DNA from 2 places in the Janthinobacterium kumbetense genome. Region 2 is predicted to be linked to the other one. Evidence: predicted binding sites of a transcription regulator. Region 2 holds the regulator's gene; the other holds the start of a gene.

Region 1 (12,220 bases), on a different contig from region 2:
GCCGACCAGCCCGCCGCCTTGCTGGACCGGGTCAACTTGCTGTTAATGTCCGGCAATATGTCGTCCCGGCTGCGCGGCAAGATCCTGGCGGCCGTCACGAGCATCGCGATTCCCCCTGCCAGCGGCAGCAATGCCGCGCAAGTGACGACGGCAAAAACCTACCGCGTGCACCTGGCCATTTTCCTGGCCATGGCCTCGCCTGAATACCTGGTTCAAAAATAAGGAAGCAGCATGACCATCACCTCTCATTTCTCGCGCCGCCGCTTCCTCGGCTCCATGCTGGGCCTGGCCGGCACCGCGGCCACGCCATTCGCCCTCAACCTGGCCGCCATGGGCCAGGCCGCAGCCCAGTCCGCCGACGACTACAAGGCCCTCGTCTGCCTGTTCATGACCGGCGGCAATGATTCCTTCAACACGGTGCTGGCCACGGACACGCCATCGTGGAGCGAATACCTGCGCCTGCGCAACACGGGCAGCAACGATTCGATCCACCTGCCCGGCGTCGGCGAAACGGGCGGCGTGCTGCCGATCACGCCCGCCACGGCGCAAACGGGCCGCAGCTTTGCCCTGCATCCCGCCCTCGCCCCCGTGAAAGACCTGTTCGACGGCGGCCGCGCCGCCATCGTTGCCAATGTGGGCACCCTGATCCAGCCCCTGACCCTGGCGCAATACAAGGTGGGCAATGTGGCGCTGCCGCCGAAACTGTTTTCGCATAACGACCAGCAATCGACCTGGCAATCGGGCTTGCCGGAAGGCGCCAGCATCGGCTGGGGCGGACGCCTGGGCGACCTGCTCGGCACGGGCAACGCGAATGCGACGTTTACGGCCATCTCGGCCGCGTCAAACGCGCTGTTCCTCAGCGGGCGCCAGGTGCGCCAGTTCCAGGTGGGCCAGGCAGGCGCCGTGCCGATCCGCAATATCGGCGGCGGCTACCTGTTCGGCACCACCGAGGGCGAGACCGCCTTGCGCGACATCATCAGCACGGCGGGCGACGACATGATGGAGCAGGAACACGTGGCGACGGTACAGCGCGCCATTTCCAGCCAGAGCGTGCTGAGCGGCGCCATGCTGGCGGCCGGCGCGGGCGGCGTGCCCAATCCGCCGCCCTACATCAACCCGAACACGGGCGCGTCCAGCGTCAACCAGCTGGCCGTGCAATTGCAGACGGTGGCGCGCATCATCGGCGGGCGCGGTCCCCTGGGGGCGAAACGGCAAGTGTTTTATGTGACCCTGGGCAGCTTCGACACGCATGACCGCCAAAAGGAATTGCATGGCGACCTGATGGCGCGCCTGGCGCACGCGCTCGCGTATTTCGACGCGACCCTGGCGACCCTGCAGGGCGCCGACGTGCGGCGCCAGGTGACGACGTTTACGGCGTCGGACTTCGGCCGCACCTTCAGCAGCAACGGCGACGGCACGGATCACGGCTGGGGCGCGCACCACTTTGTCGTGGGCGGCGCCGTGAAGGGCCGTGACATCTACGGCACCTTCCCCGCCACGGGCCTGGGCCATGAGCTGGACGTGGGTTCCGGCTCCCTGCTGCCGACCACCTCCGTCGACCAGTATGGCGCCACCCTGGCCAAATGGTTCGGCGTGGCAGACGGCCAGCTGGCCGACGTGTTCCCGAACATCGGCAACTTCAGCCGGCGCGACCTGGGTTTCATGACGGCAACTTAACCGTTCACGGCCACCGTCAGGGTGACCACATAACCATCGGTGGCATTGCCCGTCACCGTCGCCATCTGCAGGCTGGTGCCGTCGGCAAAGACATTGTCGGTGGCATAGCTGATCTGCGCCAGGTTGCGCACGCTGGCCGTGTAGCCGCTGCCCGTGTAAGCCTCGTTCAGCGTTGCCATCGGGAAGGTAAACTGCGACGTCTTGATGCGGTTCGCGGCGCTGGCCGCCTTGGCCAGGCTGGGATACACCTCGAAATGCACGTGCGGCATGCGTCCGGCGTAGCAGCCGGGAAAGATGGTCGTAAACGCCAGCTTGCCGGCGCTGTCCGTTTCCTGCACGCCGCGCAGGTAATTTTGCGCCGTCACGCCGCTCGAATACAGCGAATACAGGCCGTCGCGGTCGCAATGCCATAAATACACGGCGTAGCCGGCCAGGCTGGCGCAGCCGCCGCTGGCGTTGAGCAACTGCAAATTGATGGTCAAGGGCACGCCTGCCGCCACGCCCGTGGCGCCGTTGAAACTGGCGCGGATATCGCTGCGCACGACGCCCGACTGGTTCAGCACGTTGATGATGCTGCCGCCATTCGTGTTCGTGCCATCGGCCGGATACGGCCCGCCCGTTTCCTCGGGAATTACCGTGCAGGCGCCCGCGGTCGGTATCGTGACGCTGCCGGCGCTGCCGGACGTGCCTGTGACGCCGCCTCCGCTCGCGGCCGTGCTGCTGGCGTCCGACCCGCCGCCGCAGCTCATCAACGGCAAGGTGGCGGCGCCGGCCAGCAGCCAGCGCAGGACTTGCCGCCGTTCGGCCGCCTGTTGCCGCATCATTTCGAGGTCGGATGCCAGACCGTGATCATGTAAGTCCATATGTATTCCATCAAGTAGGGCAAGCTCGCCAGGGCAGGACTCAGGCTGGCGCACAGGAACAGCGCCTGCGTGGCCCGTTGCGCGAGCGCCTTCCTGGCGGCAATGGCGAGCTTGCGTTCCATGGCTCAAGCCGTTGTATCGACCAGGTTGCCGCTGGCGGACAGGCTGCCGCCCGCACTCGCCGCGCCCAGGCTGCCCGACAGTGCCTGCAGGAAACTGCTCAGTTTGCTGCTGCTCGTGCCGCCCTCATCGCCGCCCAGCGCGCTGAGCAGGCTGGCAAAGCTGGACTGCAAGTCCGTCACGCTGCTGTCCGCGCTCTGCGCGCTGTCGCTGCCTGACGACGAGAGTTTTTGCAGCAGGCTTTGCAAATCCGACTCGATATTGCCGGGACCGCCGCGCGCGCCACCGCCGGGTGGCGGCCCCGAAGGCGGCTCTGCCCCCTCTTCTTGCCCGCCGGCACCGCCACCGCTCTGCGCATGCAGGCTGCCCATCAGCTGGTGCAGGAAGGCGCCCAGCGCCTGGCCCGCGTCGCCGCTGCCGGCGGCGCTGGTGCCGTCCGTCGCGCTTTCGCCATCGCTGGCATCGACCGACACGCCGATCGATGACAAGGCGCTGGAAATAGCGTCGAGAAATGCGCCATCGTCGGGTTTTGACGGCCGCGTGCCGCCCGCGCCACTGGTACTGCCGGTATTGCTGCCGCCGCCCAGGCGGCTGAACGCGCTCAGCTGACTGGCGGCGCTGGTCGAACTCAAGGCACTGATGCTCATCTCACTCTCCTGTGCTTATTGGGGGCGGCGCGGGCCGGGGCGGCTGTCGCCCCGCTGCTGCGCCTGCTTGCGCTGCTCCGGCGTCAGCACGGCCAGCAATTGCTGTTCCAGCCGCGCCTGCTGCAAGCTGATCTGCGCCATGGCTTGCGCCGCCGTGCTGGCCAGCGCGCTGGCCTTCGCATCGTCGTAGGCGCTGGACGCGGCCAGCGCGCGCAGTTGCGCATGGGCCTTGAAGGCGATCTTTTCCTGTTCCCGCAGCAAGGGCGCCTGGGCATAGGTGGCGGCGAAAATCTTGTCCTGCTGCGCTTCGCTCAAGTCGATGCCGCGCAGGAATGGCGGCAAGCCCGGCGCACCGGGTCCGCCGGGTCCGTGAAGCAGGCCGGGCGGCGGCCCTTCCATGGGTGCAGCTTCTTGCTGGGCCAGCGCCAGCAGCGGCATGCTGCAGGCGGACAGCAGCAACAGGGATACGGCAATACTCAGGTATTTCATCGGGCTTTCCTTTCGTGGCGATCAGCCCTGATTGTGGGCGTCTGGCATGTAAAGCAACGTTAGGGCGGCGTAAAAGCGTGTAAAGGAAGGTGCGCAAATGTAAGCGGACGTATGTAAAAGCGGGTAAAACCGCCCTGAACGGCCCCCTTTGACTGCTATCATCGGGCGATATTCACCCGAAAAAAGCACAGGCATGAGCAAGGTTTTGTTAATCGATGACGACGTGGAACTGGTCGGCATGTTCCAGGAATACCTGACGCAGGAAGGTTTTGACGCCCGCGCCGTGCATGACGGCGAAAGCGGCGCGGCCGAGGCGCTGACGGGCCTGTACGCCATCGCCATCCTCGACGTCATGATGCCGCGCATGAATGGCCTGGAAACCCTGCGCCGCATCCGCGCCGGCAGCAACCTGCCCATCCTGATGCTGACGGCGCGCGGCGACGATACGGACCGCATCGTAGGCCTGGAGCTGGGCGCCGACGATTACGTGACAAAACCGTGCACGCCGCGCGAGTTGACGGCGCGCATCCGCGCCATCCTGCGCCGTGCGCAAGCGGCGCCGCAGGACACGTCGGGCCTGGCGCCGCTGACCGTGGGCCAGTTGACGATGTGGCCGGAACAGCGCCGCGTTGCCTGGGCCGGCGCGCACCTGGAGCTGACGAGCACGGAATTCAACCTGCTGGAAGTGCTGGTGCGCCATGCGGGCAAGCCCGTGAGCAAGAATCAGCTGTCCGAACTGGGCCTGGGCCGGCCCATGGCCCGCTTCGACCGCAATATCGACGTGCATTTGAGCAGCCTGCGCCGCAAGCTGGGCAGCCTGGCCGATGGCCGTTCCTGCCTGCAAACCGTGTACCGTCTCGGCTACCAGCTGATCAAGGAGTAAGCGTGGGCCGTCTGTTCTGGAAGTTTTTTCTGTGCATCATGCTGGCGCAAGTGACGGCCACCATCGGCATCGGCGGCACCTTCTGGCTGAAAAACCGGGCCGCGCAGCAGGAACGGGCCCTCGACATCGACACCAGTCCGCCCGCGCAAATGATCATCGAGGCCGCCAGCGCCACCGTGGAAGCGGGCGGCAGCCAGGCATTGCGGCAATTCCTGGGCAAGCTCGAACGCATGCGCGTGTTTGCTGTCGATGCCAAAGGGCAAGAATTGATGGGCCGCGCCGTGCATCCCGCCATGCTGGCCAAGGCGCGCGCCATGCTGCAACAAAGCCAGGCTCATCCGGTCGTGCGCGACGTGGCCGGCAGCGACGGCAAGCGCTACCTGCTGTTCCTGCCCTCGTCCGAACGCTTCCGCAATGCCGAGGCGGGCGCCGCGCGCGACACGCTCAACGCCGTCACCCTGAGCGGCCCGCGCGCCATGGGACCCGGTCCACGCCCCAGCGAAGCGGGCGCCCCGCCGCCACGCGGCGAATTCGGCCGCGGCATGCCGCCCGGCCCGCGCATGGACAGCCCCTACCGCACCTTCATTCCCTTGGCCGCCGCCATCGCCGCCAGCCTGCTGTTCGCCTTTTTGCTGGCCTGGTATTTTGCGCGCCCCATCCGCGACCTGCGCCAGGCGTTCGAGGCCGCCTCGCACGGTAACCTGGCGCCGCGCTTCCACGCCAGCGGCAAGCGCGGCGATGAATTGACGGACCTGGGACGCGATTTCGACCGCATGACGGGCCGTTTGCGCAGCCTCATGGACAGCCAGAGGCGCTTGCTGCATGATGTCTCGCATGAGCTGCGCTCGCCGCTGGCGCGCTTGCAGGCCGCCATCGGCCTGGCGCACCAGCAGCCGGAAAAGATGGCCGCCTCGATGCAGCGCATCGAACGCGAAAGCGAGCGCATGGATAAACTGATCGGTGAACTGCTGACCCTGTCGCGGCTGGAAGCGGGCGCCGTGCAAGCGGGCGCCGGGCACGCGCACAGCGAAGACGTCGGCATCGCCGACCTCGTGCACGACATCGTGGACGACGCCCGCTATGAAGCCAGGGCGCGCCTGATGGGCATCGACCTGGCGGTCGACGCGGCCATGGCCGACGCCAGCGTCACGGGCCAGCCCGAACTGCTGGCGCGCGCCGTGGAAAACGTGGTGCGCAATGCCGTCAAGCACAGCCCCGATGGCGGCACGGTGGATGTCGAGCTGTCACGCCAGCATGATTGCTTGCGCATCGCCGTGCTGGACCGGGGACCCGGCGTGGCCAGCGCCGACCTGGCCCGCATTTTTGAACCGTTCTTCCGCGCCGCCAATACCCAGCACAGCACAGACGGCCATGGCCTGGGCCTGGCCATCACCCAGCACGTCATCAACGCCCATGGCGGCCACATCGGGGCCAGCTTGCGCAGCGGTGGCGGACTGTGCGTGGAAATGTTGTTGCCCGTCAAAACGCCAGGCTGACCTGTCGGCGAGCCTGGCGTCTTTTACGCGCGGAGTTGCTGTTACGCTTGCGTATCGATGATGCTGCCCAGGGTGGACGAGGTCGATTTGGCCGGGCTCGTCGCCGTATCGGCGCTGCTGACCGGCTGAGCATCTTGCTGCGCCGCCTTCTGCGCGGCGGCAGCTTGCAACTGGGCAATTTGCGCCTGCAAGGCCTGGATTTGCTGCGCCAGCTGCTGCTGCAGCTTTTGCGACGCCTCCGTCTGCTCGCCCTTCTGCGACTCCGTCAACTGCTTTTGCGCCGCCGTGATCTGCTTTTGCAGCGCCGCGATCTGCGAACTGCTGCCCGAACTGGCGCTACCGGCCGCGCTGACCGCGCTGCCTGAACCGATTGCCGCTACCATGATGCCTCCTCAGTGTTTCGATACCAAGGTTAACGGCAAGCATGGGCGCGGATGTAGTGCCGCAGGTGTAAAGGCAGGTAAAGACAGGGAAAGACGGCTGGCGCCCCTCCCTTCACCGCAATCAGGTCTTGGGTAGCGTTACGCCGACCTGGCCCTGGTATTTGCCGCCGCGGTCCTTGTACGACGTTTCGCACACTTCATCTGACTCGAAGAACAGCACTTGCGCCACGCCTTCGTTGGCGTAGATTTTCGCCGGCAACGGTGTCGTGTTGGAAAACTCCAGGGTCACATAGCCTTCCCATTCCGGTTCGAACGGGGTGACGTTGACGATGATGCCGCAGCGCGCATACGTGCTCTTGCCCAGGCATATCGTCAGCACATTGCGGGGAATGCGGAAATACTCGACGGTACGGGCCAGCGCGAACGAGTTCGGCGGGATGATGCAATAACCCTTGCCGGACACGTCGACGAAGTTGTTCGCGTCGAAATCCTTCGGATCGACGATGGTGGTGTTGATGTTGGTGAACAACTTGAACTCGTCGGCGCAACGGATGTCATAGCCATAGCTGGAGGTGCCGTAGGAAACGATGCGGTTGCCGTCGCGTTCCTTGACCTGGCCCGGTTCGAACGGCTCGATCATGCCCGTTGTTTCCGCCATGCGGCGTATCCATTTATCGCTTTTAATCGTCATCGCAGGGGTATCTTTCTAGAATATCGGAATGGCTGGGGCCGCACGCCTGCTGCAGGCGTGGCCCGGATGGCAGGATTTTACGCGAAAAACCGCCACTTTTGGCCCTTGCCCGCTGAAAATCCTTGCCAGTCGGCTAGTGTTTAGCCAACAGCGAGGTGATCATCTCGCGCACCACTTGCGCCGTCAGTTCCGGGTTTTCCATGGGAAACAGATGCCCGCCCGGCACCTGGCGGAAAAATTTGCCGACCAGCTTGCGCGTGGCCGTCAAGCCCGCCTGGCGGCATTCCACCGATTCCGTGCCACCGATAAAACCGATGGGCACGGGAAAACCATCCTTGACGAGGCCGCCGATATGGTGCGGCAAGCTGCGGTAGACCTGCGTTTCCACTTCGCGCGTAAAGCGCAGCTGCACCCCTTCCGGATGCGGCGCCAGGCCGCTGTCGATGTAATCGCGCAAGACTTGCGGCGCCCAGATAGCGAACATGTCCTTGGCGGCAAAATGCGCATACGCAGCTTGCGCATCGGGCCACAGCTTGCGCCGCCGGGCGGAAAAACGGGCGGGAGAGTAACGCTCGCCCAGTGCCGTGTTGCGCGCCAGCCGCACCAGCAAGGCGCGCCAGCCCGCCACCACGGGCGAATCGAGCAAGACCACGCAACGCACCAAGTCGGGCCGCTGCTTGGCCACCATAACGCTGAGCATGCCGCCCAGCGAATGGCCGACGAGGATCACGGGCGCGCTGTAGCGGCGCTCCAGGTCGTCGATATACTCGCGCACCAGCTCGGGCCAGCCCGTGCTGACGGGGTATTCGGGATCGTGCGCATGCATGTCGAGCGCCTGCACGGTGTAATGCTGTCCCAGCAAGCCGAACAGCTTGCGGTAAGTGCCGGCTGGATAACTGTTGGCATGGGCAAAGTGCAGTTGCGGGAGGGTCATCGTGGGTCGGTGCCGGTGAATGCGATAAACAATTGTAATGGCATGCCGGCAAGACGTATCAGAGGAAGGACTCTAATTGCCGGGGCGCATGGGCCATGCCGGGCACGAACGCCGCCAGCACTTCGCCCAGCTCGGCGTTGGAATCCACGACGCAAAAAGCGTCGTCGAACGCATGGTGACGGTTCATGGGATTGCGCACGACGATGCATTCCAGTCCGGCCGCATTGGCGGCGCGCAAGCCGCGCGGCGAGTCTTCCACGGCCACGCAGTCGGCGGCGGCCAGGCCAAGGCGCTGCAAACCCAGCTGGTAGCCGTCGGGCGCCGGCTTGCTTTCGCCATACATTTCACGCGTCAGCACGAAATCGAAGTGGCGCAACAAGCCCGTGGCCGCATGGCTGATCCGGAAATGCTGTTCGTAGGCACTGGTGACGACGCCCATGGCCACGTGCGGGCGCAGCGCCGCCAGCACTTGCCCGATGCCGGGCATGGCCAGCTGGCGCGCCTGGCGCAAGCGTTGCGCGAACAGCGCGGTGCGCTCGGCCCGCAGGCGCTCGACCAGTTCGATCTCATGGCCCTGCCCCAGCAGCACATGCCAGGCGCCGTAGTTATTGTCCAGGAACCAGTCAAAGAATTGCTTCGGCGTCAGGTCTATGCCGTAGGGCAAGAGCAAGTCGCGGTTGCTTTCGTAAAACAGCTGCTCGGTGTTGACCAGCACGCCATCGTTGTCCCACAGCACGCCCTGGATGGTTTTCATGGCTTGTTGTCGTTCAGAAACTTACTTGAAGAAAATGTCGTAGGACAATTTAACGATCAGCAACACCAGCAGCACGAGGAACAGAATGCGCACGAAGGCGGCGCCGCGGCGCACGGCGATCCAGGTGCCCGTCAGGGCGCCCAGGATGTTGCACACAGCCATCGGTGCAGCCACGGCATACACCACGTGACCGGCGGGAATGAAAAAGGCCAGCGCAGCCACGTTGGTGGCGATATTCACCAGTTTCGAGCAGGCCGAAGCGAGGATGAAATCGAAGCCGAAAACGCGGATGAACAGGAAAATCAGGAAGCTGCCCGTGCCCGGCCCGAACAGGCCGTCATAGAAGCCGATGGCGCCGCCGATGACGATGGCGAGGATGCGTTCGCGCGGACCGATGGGGCGCGCCTCTCGCGTCGTGCCGAAATCTTTCTTGATGAAGGTGTAGATGGCCATGATGATGATCAACACGAGCACCATGGGGCGCACCACCTGCTGCGGCACATACGACACGGCCGCCGCGCCGATGAAGGACATGACAAAGGCGCTGGCCACGGCCGGCAGCACCAGCAGCCACGGAATATGTACCTTGCCGACAAACGAGCGGGCGGCAAACGTGGTGCCGCAGGCGGACGCCAGTTTGTTCGTGCCCAGCAGGGAAGTCGAAGCCATGTTCGGCATCAGGTTGAACAGGGCCGGCAGCTGTATCAGCCCGCCCCCGCCCACGGCGGCATCGATCAGGCCGGCAAAGAAGGCAAATAAACACAGCAGCGAGATGGTCAGCATGATAGGCAATGAGGAATGGGCGACAGCGGCAGTATAGGCGCCGTGGATTTTTCCGGATGCAACTTCATATTGCGGAAAACGCAATCAGGCGTAACGCTTGACGGAATGCGCCCCGTGCGGTCTACTGGCCTCTTTTGCCGGGAGTCACGCGATGTCGATGAAACTGATGTGGGAGATCCGCGCCTTTTGCACCGTGGTGGAAAAGCGCAGCTTCATCCACGCGGCGCGCATGCTGGGGCGCTCGCCGTCGGCCGTCACGCGCGCCATCCAGTTCCTCGAAGATGCCATCGGCGCCGAGCTGATCCTGCGCACGCAAAAGCAGTTCACCCTGACGACGGCTGGCGAAACGTATTACGCGTCGGCCAAGCACTTGCTGGAAACGCAGGCCGAGGCGGAAGACCAATTGGCGGAATTGAGCAATTCGCCGCAAGGCTGGGTGCGCCTGTCGGCGCCGGAAATCCTCTCCCTGGGCTTTCTGCCGAAAGTGGTGGCGCAATTTTCGCGCGACTACCCGAACGTCTCGGTGGACATCCATTTCTCCGATAAATCCATCGACCCCATCCAGGAAAAGCTGGATTTCGCCATCCGCGGCGCCTTTCCCCAGTCAAGCGAGCTGATCGGCTACCCCCTGTGGAATTACCGCCGCTACATGTACGCCTCGCCCGACTATATACAACGCATGGGCGCGCCCGGGGAACCGGAGGAGCTGGCCGGCCACGACATCATCATGCATTCGGCCCCCCGCATCCTGCGCGACTGGCATTTCGTTTCCGGCGAGCGCAACGTGCGCTACCAGGTGCAGCCCCGTTTCCGCTTCACTTCCGGCATCGCCACCTTCCAGGCGGCCCTGGAAGGCGCCGGCATCGTGCGCCTGGCCAGCTGGCTGGCCGAGCCAGCCGTGGCCGCCGGCACCCTGCGCAGGGTCTGCACGGCGTACCGGCTCACGTCATCGAAGGAGCTGGACCCCAGCATTCATGCCGTCTACGGCACCTCGCGCATGGCCAAGGGGGCGCGGTTGTTTCTGGAGTATGTCCGGCAGCGGGGACTGGAGATACCCGATGAAAGGACGCCGTAAAATGGCTATCTGATTAACCGACTCCCAAGTCACTGTTCAGACGTTGCCTTCCGCTCAGATCGCGAACGCGTCCACTCCTTTTGCGCAGATATTGTTTTAAGGGCGGCAAGAATCTGTTGAAGGTCACGGATACCTGTTCTAACAATCAGAGCACCAGACAGTACACCTATCACAGTGGCCGACACATAAATTTCAGCATACTGCCTCACAGCCATTGGCAATCCCAATGCATCTCCTTTTAACATCAATACCAGTGCAGTTCCCAGCAAACCAAAGATACGGGCTACATCGAGCCACTTCTCCCAAACAATTAGATAGGCATCCAATCGTCTATATTGCCCAATTAAAACTGCATTCGGAATGGCACGAAACTTAGCAACGAGATCACGCTCCCGGGCATACTGCCGATCCAATTGCTGAGCCATAAATTTACTAGGGCCGGTCAAACTTCGAATCAGCTTCCAAACGTCCCATAGGGTCACTACGATCCAAGTGATCCACATAATCAGCAAACAAATAAGCGATGCATTACTTAGCAGTTCGCGGCTCCACCAGTTCATTTCATGCGCCAAAAGTAATACCAAAATTACTAAAAAGCAGCATCCTAATATCGAAAGTGAAATTTTCCATGATGTGGGTGTTTTTTTCTTCTCGCGATCGGACAACAAAGTGATCCATTCCGAAAAGCTTGGCGGTCGATGAAACAGTATGATTTGTTTGACATCCGGCCCATTCATTTCATCGGGGTAGCGATAATTATTCATTTTTTTGAAAATATACGAGTTAGCAAATGTAAAAAGTGATCGTCCGAGGGGTAAGTCATAAAAATTGCCTTGCGGCATTAATAATACCAATACCTTGGCCGGCTGGCCCGATACCGCGTCACAGCTACCCCCTCCCCAAACGCCATCGCCACCGCCCCTTCGACATCCGTGCGCAAGCGGGTAATGCCCATGTCGCCATAGCGCGCATACACCTGCGCCTTCGGATGTTTATAGCGGTTGCGGTGCCCCACCTGGAAAATGGCCAGGGCCGGATGCACGGCGCTCAAAAACGCCGGCGTGGAAGACGTGCCGCTGCCGTGGTGCGGCGCCAGCAGCACGTCGGCCGCCAGTTCGCCCTCCAGCGAGCGTGCCAGCAATTGCGCCTCCTGCGCCGCTTCGATGTCGCCGGCCAGCAAGATGGCATGCTTGCCTGCCGTGATTTTCACGGTGCAGCTGCGGGCGTTCGGCGTCAAGCTGATGTCCGTATGGCTGGCGGGCAAGGGGTGCAACATGGCGAAATGCACGCCTTCCCAGGTCCAGCTTTGGCCCGCCACGCAATGCAGATACGGGAGCCGGGCTTGGCGCCGGGCCTCGATGGCCGGGTGGCCGTCGAACAGCGACGAGGCCAGCCATCCCACTTGCACGTTTTCCAGCAAGGATA
Region 2 (12,220 bases):
GTTCCGCCTATCTGATCAGCAAGAAGCGCACGCAGGAAAAAGCGGCGGCCGAAAAGCCGGCCGAAGTGCCGCAAGCGACCGTGGCGCCCGAGCAGGAAGAAGCCAGCTGGCAAGACATCATGCCCGTCGATACCCTGGGCCTGGAAGTGGGCTACCGTTTGATTCCCCTGGTCGACAAGACGCAGGGCGGCGAATTGCTCAAACGCATCAAGGGCATCCGCAAGAAATTTGCCCAGGAAGTGGGTTTTCTGGCGCCGCCCGTGCATATCCGCGACAACCTGGAATTGAAGCCGTCCGCCTACCGCATCACCCTCAAGGGCGTGGAAGTGGGCGTGGGCGAAGCGTTCAACGGCCAGTTCCTGGCGATTAATCCCGGCATGGCCAGCGGCACCTTGCCCGGCCTGGCCACGAACGACCCCGCCTTCGGCTTGCCCGCCACCTGGATCGACGCCAGCCTGCGCGACCAGGCGCAATCGATGGGCTATACGGTGGTCGATGCGGGGACGGTGGTGGCCACGCACCTGAACCACCTGATCACCTCGCACGCTTCCGAGCTGCTGGGCCGCGCGGAAGTGCAATCGCTGCTCGACCACCTGGGCAAGGAGTCGCCGCGCCTGGTGGAAGACCTGGTGCCGAAGATGCTGTCGCTGTCGACCTTGCAAAAAGTGCTGCAGAACCTGCTGGCCGAGGGCGTGCACATCCGCGACATGCGCACCATCATCGAAACCCTGGCCGAGCATACGGTCAGCACGCAAGACCCGAACGACCTGACGGCGCTGGTGCGCGTGGCCCTGGGCCGCGCCATCGTGCAGCAACTGTTCCCCGGCTCGGCCGAACTGTCCGTGATGACCCTCGACAGCCGCCTGGAGCGGCTGCTGATGCAGGCGATGGGCAATGGCGGCGACGGCGCCGGCATCGAGCCGGGCCTGGCCGACACCATCGCGCACCAGGCGGGCCTGGCTGCCCAGCAACAGGAAGCGCTGGGCCTGACGCCCGTGCTGCTGGTGCCGGCGCCGCTGCGCGCCTTGTTGTCGCGCTTCCTGCGCCGCGCCTTGCCGCAGCTCAAAGTGCTGTCGCATGCGGAAGTGCCGGAAACCAAGACCATCCGCGTCACGGCGCTGGTGGGGGCACAATAGTTGGCAGCATTAGTACCGGGGTCAGACCCGCCGGGTCTGACCCCAGCCCTTGTCTTTGGTCAAATAAACATCAATTTCCTCTCGGCAAACTGAATAACGGGTACTTTCCCGTCCTGTTCCTTCGATCATTTCCTGTAAGCATCGCTAATAATGGAAACTGTCCGGGTGATCTGTGTCCATGTGGAAGACAGCACTCAAGCAACAGGAGTCGACGATGGTCACACAGTTCAGCCAATATTGCGCCACCCCCGCCCTGGGAGGCCGGTCATGAATGTGAAGAAATTTACGGGCGCCTCGTCGCGCGATGCGCTGCGCAAGGTGCGCGAAGCGCTGGGCCCCGATGCCGTGATCCTGTCGAACCGCCAGGCCGATGGCGTGGTGGAAATCCTCGCGCTGGCCAATGACGATGCCGCTTCGCTGGCCTCGCCGCCGGCCGCCTCCGAAATGGCCCAGCCCCGTCCCCAGTTGCAGACCCAGTTCGCCACGCCGCAGCGTCCGGCCGCCCCGGCCCAGCGCCCGGCCGCGCCACGTCCTGCCGCGCCGCGCCAGGCTGCCTCCGAGCCAGTGGACATGGCCCGCATGCAGCAGATGATGGCCAGCGCGCTGGCGCACGTCAAGGAAAACGCCGCCGCCGAGATGAGCGGCATGATGAATGAAATCCGCGCCATGCGCGGCATGATGGAAACCCAGCTGGCGGAAATCTCGTGGGGTTCGACGCAGCAGCGCGAGCCGCAAAAAGCCGTCGTGCTGCGCGAAATGCTGGCGGCCGGCTTCTCGGCCAGCCTGGCGCGCTACCTGATCGACAAGCTGCCGGCCGGCCTCGATGGCGCGCAAAGCATGCGCTGGATCAAGACGGTCCTCAGCCGTAACCTGAATACTGTGGCCAATGAAGACGCCATGCTGGAGCAGGGCGGCGTGTTTGCCCTGGTGGGCCCGACGGGCGTCGGCAAGACCACCAGCACGGCCAAGCTGGCGGCCCGCTGCGTGATGCGCCACGGCCCGGAAAAGCTGGCCCTGATCACCACGGATGCCTACCGTATCGGCGCGCATGAACAGTTGCGCATCTACGGCAAGATCCTCGGCGTGATGGTGCATTCGGTGAAGGACGAGGCGGACTTGCGCATCGCCCTGAAAGAATTGAAGAACAAGCACACGGTGCTGATCGATACGGTGGGCGTGAGTCAGCGCGACCAGATGGTGACGGAACAGGTGGCCATGCTGTCGGGCGCCGGCGCCGACGTGAAGCGCCTGCTGTGCCTGAACTCCACGGCCACGCAGGAAACGTTGAATGAAGTGGTGCGCGCGTATCAGGGCAGCGGCCTGGCCGGCTGCATCATGACCAAGCTCGATGAAGCGGCCTCGATCGGCAATGTGCTCGACGTGGTGATCCGCCAGAAGCTGAACCTGTTTTATGTGTCGAACGGCCAGCGCGTGCCGGAAGACCTGTACCTGGCCGACCGCGGCTACCTGATCGACCGTGCCTTCAAGCTCAAGCGCGATGCGGCGGCGACGCAGTTTTCCGACGCCGAACTGCCGCTGCTGATGGCGCAGGCGGCCGCCCGCAACAATGAAGCGCGCGGGGTGCACCTTGGCTAATTTCGATTTCGACCAGGCCGAAGGCTTGCGCCGCATGCTGGCCGGCCCGCAGCCGCGCGTCATGACGTTCCTCTCGGCCACGCCGCAGGACGACAAGGGCGCCATGCTGGTCAACCTGGGCGCGTCGCTCGTCTACGGCGGCAATGACGTGCTGCTGCTCGACGCCAGCGGCGGCAGCGATGGCGTGGCATCGCGTCTGGGACTGGCGCACGGCGCCAGCCTGCGCGACGTGGCGCGCCAGCAGTGCGGCTTGAACCAGGTCATCCACCAGGTGCCGCAAGGTTTCGGCGTGGCCAGCCTGGGCGCGCGCAACCATTTGATGGACAGCATGGATTATGCGGGCGAGGATGAACTGCGCCGCCTGGGCAAGACGTTCGACGTGCTGGCGCGCCAGAGCGGCATCGTGCTGGTTGACGGCGTCGTGGCGGACGAGGGCGCGTGCTTCCCCGTGCCGCTGATGGCATCGTCGGATATCGTCGTGCAAGTCTCGACCAGCGCCACCTCGATCAAGGCGGCGTACTGCCTGATCAAGCGCCTGAGCCAGGAACTGGGACGCCGTCCGTTCGGCATTCTCGTCACCGGCGCTTCCGAATCCGAAGCAAAAGTGGTATACGATAATATGGCGCAGGCGGCAAGCCGCTACCTGGCCGTGAAGCTCACTTCGATGGGTTCCGTGCCTGCCGACGAGTATCTGCACCGCGCGGCGCGGCTGGGCCGCAGCGTGGTCGACGCGTTTCCGCTGGCGGGAGCGTCGGTGGCGTTTCGCGGACTGGCCGAGCGGCTGGCCCGTTCGGCGGCGCCGGTGCTTGGCGGCACCTTGTACCAGACGGGGAGCCCGCACCAGTTCAGCGCCTGAATCGAACCGCAGCACCAGATAAGATGAGAAAACAATAAGCAGCCTATGTACACGGTCAAAGGGAAATCGAACAAGGACTATTTGCTGACGGAGCACATTCCGCTGGTGAAGCGTCTGGCGCACCATATGAAGGCGAAATTGCCGCCTTCGGTCGAGGTCGATGACCTGATCCAGGCCGGCATGATCGGCCTGCTCGATGCCATTACGCGCTATGAAGAGACGCATGGCGCGCAGTTCGAGACGTATGCCGTGCTGCGCATCCGCGGCGCCATGCTCGACGAATTGCGCACCAGCGACTGGCTGCCGCGCAGCATGCGCCAGAACATGCGCAAGATCGAAGAGGCGATGAGCACCCTGCAGCAGCGCCTCGGCCATCCGCCGACGGAGTCGGAAGTGGCGAAGCTGCTGAAAATGTCGCTGGCCGACTACCAGGAAATGCTGGGCGACGGCGGCGGCCACCAGCTCGTGTACTACGAAGACTTTCATGACCCGGACGGCAATGACAGCTTCCTCGACCGCCACTGCGTGGACGAGGACAGCGACCCCTTGCGTTCCCTGCTCGATACCGATTTCCGGCAATCCGTGATCGATGCCATCGACGCGCTGCCGCCACGCGAGAAAATACTCATGGGCCTGTATTACGAAGAAGAGCTGAACCTGAAGGAGATCGGCGCGGTGATGGGCGTATCCGAATCGCGCGTCTCGCAGCTGCATACCCAGGCCGTCGCGCGCCTGCGCGCAACCTTGAGGGAGCTGGCGTGGACTGGTCCAGCGTAATCGGGCTGGCGCTGGCGCTGGCCGGCCTGCTGGTCGGCCAGGCACTGGAAGGCGGCAAGATGGCCTCCCTGCTGCAGCCGGCCGCCTTTGCCATCGTCATCGTCGGCACCTTCGGCGCCGTGCTGCTGCAGACGCGGCTGCGCACTTTTGTCCGCGGCCTGGAAATGCTGCGCTGGGTCTTCCTGCCGCCATCCGATACGCGCGCCGCGCTGGCGCGCGACATCGGGCAATGGAGCCTGACGGCGCGCCGCGACGGCCCGCTGGCGCTCGAGCGCCTGATGGAAAACACGGCCGACCGCTTCAACGCCAAGGGTTTGCGCATGATCGTCGACGGCATCGCGCCCGACAAGCTGCGCCAGCTGCTCGACGTGGAAATCTCCGCCTATGAAATGGCCGAGCGCCAGGCCGTCAAGGTGTGGGAATCGGCGGCCGGCTATTCGCCTACAATCGGCATCCTGGGCGCCGTGCTGGGCCTGATCCACGTGATGGAAAACCTCACCGACCCCAGCAAGCTGGGCGGCGGCATCGCCGTGGCCTTCGTCTCCACCATCTACGGCGTGGGCCTGGCCAACCTGCTGTTCCTGCCGGTGGCCAATAAACTCAAGGCCATCGTTTCGCGCCGAGTGGTGCAATATGAAATCACGGCCGCCGTGCTGTACGACATCGCCACGGGCGACCACACGCGCATCATCGAAGAGCGCGTGTCCAGCCTCTTGCACGAGCATTGACCATGATGCGGCGCGCGCGCAGGAAGTATGACGAGGAACCGGACAACCAGGACCGCTGGCTGATCTCGTACGCCGACTTCATCACCCTGCTGTTCGCCTTCTTCGTCGTCATGTATGCGATTTCGCAAGTCAACGAAGGCAAATACCGCGTCTTCCAGAACGCCATCGGCCAGGCCTTCAGCCTGGAAAAGGGCGCGCCGCCCATCATCATGGAAGCGCCGCAGGCGATCCCGTTGCCGAACCCCGCCCTGAAACGCCGCACGGAAGCCATCCGCCGCGAGCGCGAACACATGACGCGCCTGGCGCAGGACCTGACGTCAACCCTGGCGCCGCTGGTCAAGGAAGGCAAGGTGCGGGTCACGCAGACGAGCCGCGGCGTGAGCGTGGAAATCAATGCCAGCGTGCTGTTCGACCCGGGCGCGGCGGGCTTGACGGCGGAATCGGACCAGGCCTTGCGCGCCGTGGCCGTGCTGCTCAAGGACGACACGCACGACGTGCAGGTGGAAGGGCATACGGATGTGCAGCCGATCAGCAATTCGACCTTTGCCTCGAACTGGGAGTTGTCGGCCGCGCGCGCCAGCGCCGTGGTGCGCCTGTTCATCGCCAGCGGCGTCAAGGCGTCGCGCCTGACGGCCGTGGGCCACGCCGACAATATCCCCGTGGCGCCGAACGCCACGCCGGAAGGGCGCGCGCGCAACCGCCGGGTCGCCGTGACGATTTTGTCGGGCATCCCCGAAACGGTGACGGAAGTGCCGACGGCGCCCGTGGCGCCTGCGCCGGCCAACTGACGCTCGTCAACTGCGGGCTGCCGCTTGGTACAATCGCGCTTTCTTCCTCTTTTATCGTTCCCTCATGAAAAGCAGCTCCCTGGGCGGTCTCGTCTATTCCACTGAAACGGGCCGCATGTGTCCCGCCTGCCGCCAGCCGCTGGCGCAGTGCGCGTGCAAGGCGCAAGCGAAGGCCGCGCCTGCGGGCGATGGCGTGGTGCGCGTCTCGCGCCAGACCAAGGGCCGTGGCGGCAAGAGCGTCACCGTGGTCAAGGGCTTGCCGCTGGACGCCGTCGCGCTGGCCCTGCTGGGCAAGCAGTTGCGCACGCAGTGCGGCTCGGGCGGCACCGTCAAGGATGGCGTGATCGAAGTGCAGGGCGACCATGTGGACGCCATCCTGGCCGCGCTGGTCAAGCTGGGCCACCAGCCGAAAAAGGCCGGCGGCTGAGCGTGCGGAGGCGTGCGGCCCGCCGCCGCGCGCCTGTGGTAACGTGCGTTTCCCATCCACGCGCTTCCTCACCATGAACGTCAAATTCACCGGCCTGGCCATCGCCGCCGCCATCGCGGCAGCGCTGGCGCTCGCGTACTGGCCCGCACCCGAGAGCGGCGCGCCGGACGCTGCCGCCGTCTCCGCCCCTGGCGCGCCGGCGGGACGCAGCCTGGAATCGTATCTGAATATCGATGCCAGCCCGGTCGCCGATGCCGCGCCGATGCCCGTCACCCTGGCGCAGCAGCTCGCGCGCCTGGCGGCCAGCGGCAAGCCGGAAGACGCGTATGCGGCCTACAATCTGCTCGACGACTGCATTTCATTTGAGAAAGAAAGGCGCTTGCCGGGGCTGGAATTCGAGCTGGGGCGCGAGATGACGGCGCAGGAAAAAGCCGCCCAGCAGCAGCTGTGCGCGGGCCTGACGCAGCGCCAGCGCGAGGAGCGCCTCGGCTACCTGGCGACTGCCGCCAGGGCGGGCGTGCCCGGCGCGGCGACTATCTTCCTGTCGGAAGGGCCGTTCGGCGACCGCAGCGCGCTGCGCAACCGTCCCGACGATCCGCTGGTGCAGGCGTGGAAGCGGCAAGCGATCGCCCAGCTGACGGCGCAGGCGGACGAGGCGGAGCTGACCAGCGTGGCTACCCTGATGATGGCGTATCTGCGCGATGGCGAGGTGGTGCAGAAAGATGCGCCGCAAGCATATGGCTACCTGCTGGCGCTGCGCCAGGTCTACGACGACATCCTCGCGCCCGGCGTCACCAATCCCTACCAGGATGAATACTGGCACTGGCTGCAGGCGGAACTGACGCCGGAGCAGCAGGCGGCCGCCAGCGCCAGGGCGCAAGCCATCGTGGCGAAATACCGCCAGCATGCGGGGCGTGCCGCGCACGGTTGAAGGGCAAGGCGGCTGCGCCTTGCCGGCGGATTGCTGTTAACTAGGGGAAATCAGCCGATGACGACGCGCCGGCTGGCCGTGTTCGTCGTCGGTTGGCCGCTGGGACCGTAGAAATTGCCGCTCTGGGCCGGGGGGCGCATGGCGTTCAGGGCGCCTTGCGTGTGCAGCATGTGCTTGTTGACGAGCAGGCTGTTCAGGCGGTTTTGTTCCTTGGCTTCGCGCGTCGTCTCGAGCAGGGCTTTCCACAGGGGCGCCGCGTCGGCTTCATTGGCGCCGACCAGCCAGTCTTCCATGCCCGCTTCGGCCGCCGTGAAACCGGCTGCCGCCAGCGCCTGGTGGCGTTGCGCCGCCAGCTGGCTCAATTGTCCTACCAGTGCCGTCTTGCGCGCCGTGAGCTCCGTGATTGCATCGATGTCAGCCGCAACCAGATGCCGCTGTTCTTCTTTCATCAATGCCAGCAATGTGGTCATGAGCTGTTGCTCGTCGCGCAGGCTGGAAAACGGAGTCACTGATTGCATGAGGGAACCTATCTATTTCGTGAGTGCAGCAAGTCCTTGACCGTGTCGAGGAGACCGTCCGCCACTTTTTCTGAGTTGACCTGGAACTGGCCGTCGGCGATCGCGAGCTTGATGCGTTCGACTTTTTTCGTGTCGAACACGGCGCCGCTGCCGGCAGTTGCACTGGCCGCTAATGCCTGTCCTTGCGGCGACAGGCGTACATTGTCCGACGTTGTCGGTGTTGCCTGGGCTTTCTCGGCATTCCGGGCGCCGGAGGTACTCGCGGGCGCCACCGGCAGGCCGGGATTGCTTTTAATGGTGTTATCGGTAATTTTCACAGCGTGATCCTCGTCTGGTCGAAGTCAAAAAACTCCGGGATATGTGTCATTATCGGCACCTTTTGCCGAAACTTTAGTGCGCCAGACCACAATATCGCTGTCCATCCGTGTTTAAAACGCCACCTCCACCAGGCCGCCAGCCCGCGCCACGCCGCTGATCTGCTGGCCGCTCTGCGTGCGTACCTGCACCGTCTGGCCATCGCCGGCGCTGCCGATGGCGCGTCCTTCTGATGCCACCTGGAAACCGTTGCCACTCGAAACGACGCGCACCAGCTGGCCTTGCATCACCACCGGTTTGCGGCGCAGGGTGTCGAGGCGCATCGGCGTGCCTGGCGGCAAGGAAATATTCGTGCTGGCGCCCACGACCTGGGCCATGTCGGTGGCGATGCCTGCCGGCAATGCGGCCAGGTCGCCCTGCATCGTCACCAGCTGGCTGGCGTCGATGGCTTGTCCTTGCGCCAGCGGCACAGCGCTGGCCACGTAGTCGCCGACGACGGCCACGTTCGCTTGCAAATAAATAGTCCAGCTGGAGGGCGCCGTGCAGCGCACGCCGACGGTGGTCTTGCCCCAGGCGCGCGCGCCCGGCGCCATGAACGCCTGCGGCGCGGGGCAGGCAGCCAGGTTCAGGCGCGGATCGACGGCGCCGACGGTGACAGTCACCTTGCCGGGCAAGCCGTTGCTTTGAACTTGCAGGAATTGTTCCACGCTGTTGCGCAGCGCTTCCGGCGTTTGCCGGCCGGCGTTTTGCGCCTGCGCCAGCAGTGGCAGGGCGGCAAAAGCAAAGAAGAAAGCGAGCGGTGTTTTCATGGTGATAGGCCTCTGGAATAGTGCCATGATAGTGCGTGCCGCCCCGTTCGAAGCGCCGATTAAGGGGTAAAAGTACGGTCTGATCCGGCGATGGTCTTGCTGGTGGGCACCTTACTATGTTTCCTGTCATCACTAATCCGCCATCCTTCCGCCATCTCGGGCGCCAGTGGCAGATCTTTCCGGAGCCTGACATGATAGGGAAACTCGACGATTACATGCGCTTCAACGAGACGGCGCTGAGCCTGCGCTCGACGCGCCAGGAATTGCTCGCCTCGAATATCGCCAATGCCGACACGCCCAACTACAAGGCGCGCGACGTCGATTTCGCCGCCGCCCTGAAGGGGGCGATGGCGCGCAAGGATGGCGTGCCGCCGGCCCTGAAGGGCACGGCACCGCAGCATATGCCGGGCAAGGGCGTGGCCGCAGCTGCGGGCGCAGCCGGCGGCGGCAAGGTCGAGACCCTGGCCGACGGCACGCCGCTGCTGTACCGCGCGCCGGCCCAGGGCGCCGTCGACGGCAATACGGTCGACATGGATCTCGAGCGCAACGCGTTTGCCGACAATGCCATCCGCTACGAGGCGGCCGTGACGTTCCTCAATTCGCAGATCAAGGGCATGCTGACGGCCATCCAGGGAGGACAATAATCATGTCGCTATTTAATATCTTCAATGTTTCCGGTTCGGCCATGAGCGCCCAGGCGCAGCGCCTGAACACGGTGGCCAGCAACCTGGCCAATGCCGACAGCGCCACCAGCGCCACGGGCGAAGCCTACCGCGCCAAGCAGGTGGTGTTCGAAGCCGTGCCCATGGCCAACGGCGCCACGGCCGTCAAGGTGCAGAAGGTGATCGAGGACCCGTCGCCGATGAAGCTGGTCTACGACCCGAAGAACCCGCTGGCCGACGAGAAGGGCTACGTCACCATGCCCAACGTGAATACGGTCGACGAAATGGTCAACATGCTGTCGGCCTCGCGCTCGTACCAGACCAACGTGGAAACCATGAACGCGGCCAAGTCGCTGCTCCTGAAAACCCTCACCCTCGGCCAGTAAGGCTGACTGATCATTATGGCAACCATCGACACGAACACTTCCGTCACCACCGACCTGATGGCGACGATGAATCCGAAGAAGACGACGGCCGCTGCCGGCAGCGTCGAAGCGGAAACGAACAAATTCCTCACCCTGCTGGTTACCCAGCTGAAAAACCAGGACCCGATGAATCCGCTGGACAATGCACAGCTGACCAGCCAGCTGGCCCAGCTGTCGACGGTGACGGGCGTCAACAAGCTCAATACCACCGTGGAAAGCTTGAAAGCCAGCTACCAGCAAGCCGAATCGATGCAGGCGGCCAACATCATCGGCCATGGCGTCTTGACGGCGGGCAAGGACATCAACCTGAGCAAGAGCGCCGCGCTGCTGGGCGTGGACCTGGCCACGGCCGCCGACAAGGTCAAGGTCGTCATCTACAAGGATGGCAAGGAAGTCCATTCCATCGACCTGGGCGCCCAGCCGGCGGGCACCTTGCCGCTGGGCTGGAACGGTTCCACCGCCGACCTCGACAAGGATGGCAAGCCGGTCGTGCTGGCCGACGGCGCCTACACCTTTGCCGTAGAAGCGACGCGCGGCGGCACCAAGCTCAAGGATGCGACGGCGCTGATGTTCGGTTCGGTCGCCAGCGTGTCGACGGGCGCCAATGGCGTGAAATTGAATGTGCCGGGCGTGGGCAGCATCACCATGGCCGACGTGAAACAGATTTTGTAAGCCGCTTCCCCTTAGCGTGACCCTCTACCCCTAATTTCTACCAGGAGAACACAATGTCTTTCCAACAAGGCCTGAGCGGCTTGAATGGCGCCGCCAAATCGCTGGACGTCATCGGCAACAACATCGCCAACTCGTCGACCGTGGGTTTCAAGCAGTCGCAGGCCCAGTTCGCCGACATTTATGCCAACTCGCTGTATGGCGTGGGCGGCAACCAGGCGGGGATCGGCGTGTCGGTCTCGCAAATCGCCCAGCAATTTAACCAGGGTAACCTGGAAACGTCGCAAAATCCCCTCGATATCGCCATCAATGGCGGCGGTTTCTTCCGTACCAGCGTCAACGGCGCCATCCAGTATTCGCGCAATGGCCAGTTCCAGGTCGACAAGAGCGGTTTCATCGTCAACGCCCAGCTGGCGCAGCTGACCGGCTATCCGGCCGACGTCAACGGCAAGATCGTCGCCGGCGCCGTCGTGCCCCTGCAGATCGACCAGTCGGACATGAAGCCCCAGGCAACGACCAAGGTCGATACGCAAGTCAACCTCAATTCGAACACGGCCATGCCGACCACGGTGCCGTTCAAGTCGACGGACGACACCTCCTACCACAAGCAGTTCCCCGTCGAAGTCTTCGATTCGCTGGGCAATTCCCACAACATGGCCAATTTCTATGTCAAGACGGGCACCAATACCTGGGATGTCTACTCGGCCATTGACGGCACGGAAGTGACCAGCATGAAGGCCGCCGCCGCCCTGCAGACGGACCCAGCCTCGCTGGCCGCGCGCGCCGCCTACCAGGCCGCCGCCACGGCCGTGCCGCTGGTGCCGGCCAATGTGACGACGGCCGCCGTCGCCTATGGCAATGCGGTCGGCGCCGCCGTCTCGGCCGCCGCCGCCGCCGCGGGCGCCACGCCGGCGCAACTGGCCGCCATCGCCGCCACCTACGGCAGCGCCGTGCCGAACGGCGTCAACTCGAGCCGCACGCCCGACCAGATCGACGCGGCCATCCGCGCCGTGACCGTGGTGCCGGCCGTCAAGACCGGTTCGCTGGTCTTCAACACGGTCGGCAGCCTGGACCGGGCCGCCATGCTGGCCCTGACGCCGCCGCAAACCTTGCCCGTCACCGTCAACCTGCCGATCTTCCCGGCCACGGGCGCGAATGCGACCCTGTCGGTCCAGGTCGACTTCACGAAGTCGACCCAGCTGGGCACCGCCACGGCGGAAAAGAAAACGGAAGCGGACGGCTACAAGGCGGGCCAGCTGAGCCAATTCATCGTCGGTGACGACGGCGTCATCCAGGGCCAGTACAACAATGGCAAGACGCGCGCCCTGGGCCAAGTGGTGTTGAGCAACTTTACCAACCCGAACGGCCTGGAGCCGCTGGGCAACAACGCCTGGGTGGAAAGCTCGGCCTCGGGCAAGCCCATCACGGGCGAGCCGAAGACTGGCACCCTGGGCAACTTGCGCGCCTCGGCCGTGGAAGTGTCGAACGTCGACCTGACGGCGGAGCTGGTCAACATGATCACGGCCCAGCGCGCCTACCAGGCGAATGCGCAGACCATCAAGACGCAGGATTCCGTCCTGCAA

Evidence for each region. The regulator FliA, encoded in region 2, starts transcription of late flagellar genes. The targets are predictions, from matches to a motif close to CTAAAGTTTNNNNNNNNNNNGCCGNTA.
Region 1: the regulator FliA is predicted to act here: its motif matches at 6,589-6,615, upstream of NCG91_RS02250 (FlxA-like family protein).

Annotation. Positions count from the first base shown of each region.
Region 1 covers NZ_JAMQGR010000001.1:513,667-525,886, reverse strand. The annotation lists gene NCG91_RS02290 (DUF1800 domain-containing protein) at 1-222, shown strand, start outside; gene NCG91_RS02285 (DUF1501 domain-containing protein) at 232-1,677, shown strand; gene NCG91_RS02280 (dioxygenase family protein) at 1,674-2,540, opposite strand; gene NCG91_RS02275 (hypothetical protein) at 2,498-2,662, opposite strand; gene NCG91_RS02270 (hypothetical protein) at 2,666-3,307, opposite strand; gene NCG91_RS02265 (Spy/CpxP family protein refolding chaperone) at 3,323-3,796, opposite strand; gene NCG91_RS02260 (response regulator transcription factor) at 3,990-4,679, shown strand; gene NCG91_RS02255 (sensor histidine kinase) at 4,682-6,175, shown strand; gene NCG91_RS02250 (FlxA-like family protein) at 6,217-6,558, opposite strand; gene dcd (dCTP deaminase) at 6,680-7,249, opposite strand; gene NCG91_RS02240 (alpha/beta fold hydrolase) at 7,383-8,183, opposite strand; gene NCG91_RS02235 (HAD family hydrolase) at 8,242-8,937, opposite strand; gene NCG91_RS02230 (sulfite exporter TauE/SafE family protein) at 8,959-9,720, opposite strand; gene NCG91_RS02225 (LysR family transcriptional regulator) at 9,872-10,795, shown strand; gene NCG91_RS02220 (hypothetical protein) at 10,825-11,637, opposite strand; gene NCG91_RS02215 (DNA internalization-related competence protein ComEC/Rec2) at 11,637-12,220, opposite strand, start outside.
Region 2 covers NZ_JAMQGR010000006.1:288,412-300,631, forward strand. The annotation lists gene flhA (flagellar biosynthesis protein FlhA) at 1-1,136, shown strand, start outside; gene flhF (flagellar biosynthesis GTPase FlhF) at 1,404-2,732, shown strand; gene NCG91_RS18365 (MinD/ParA family ATP-binding protein) at 2,725-3,588, shown strand; gene NCG91_RS18370 (RNA polymerase sigma factor FliA) at 3,634-4,365, shown strand; gene NCG91_RS18375 (flagellar motor protein) at 4,347-5,093, shown strand; gene motD (flagellar motor protein MotD) at 5,099-5,881, shown strand; gene NCG91_RS18385 (translation initiation factor Sui1) at 5,946-6,308, shown strand; gene NCG91_RS18390 (hypothetical protein) at 6,352-7,239, shown strand; gene NCG91_RS18395 (flagella synthesis protein FlgN) at 7,290-7,757, opposite strand; gene flgM (flagellar biosynthesis anti-sigma factor FlgM) at 7,766-8,074, opposite strand; gene flgA (flagellar basal body P-ring formation chaperone FlgA) at 8,186-8,881, opposite strand; gene flgB (flagellar basal body rod protein FlgB) at 9,073-9,525, shown strand; gene flgC (flagellar basal body rod protein FlgC) at 9,528-9,929, shown strand; gene NCG91_RS18420 (flagellar hook assembly protein FlgD) at 9,945-10,640, shown strand; gene NCG91_RS18425 (flagellar hook protein FlgE) at 10,694-12,220, shown strand, end outside.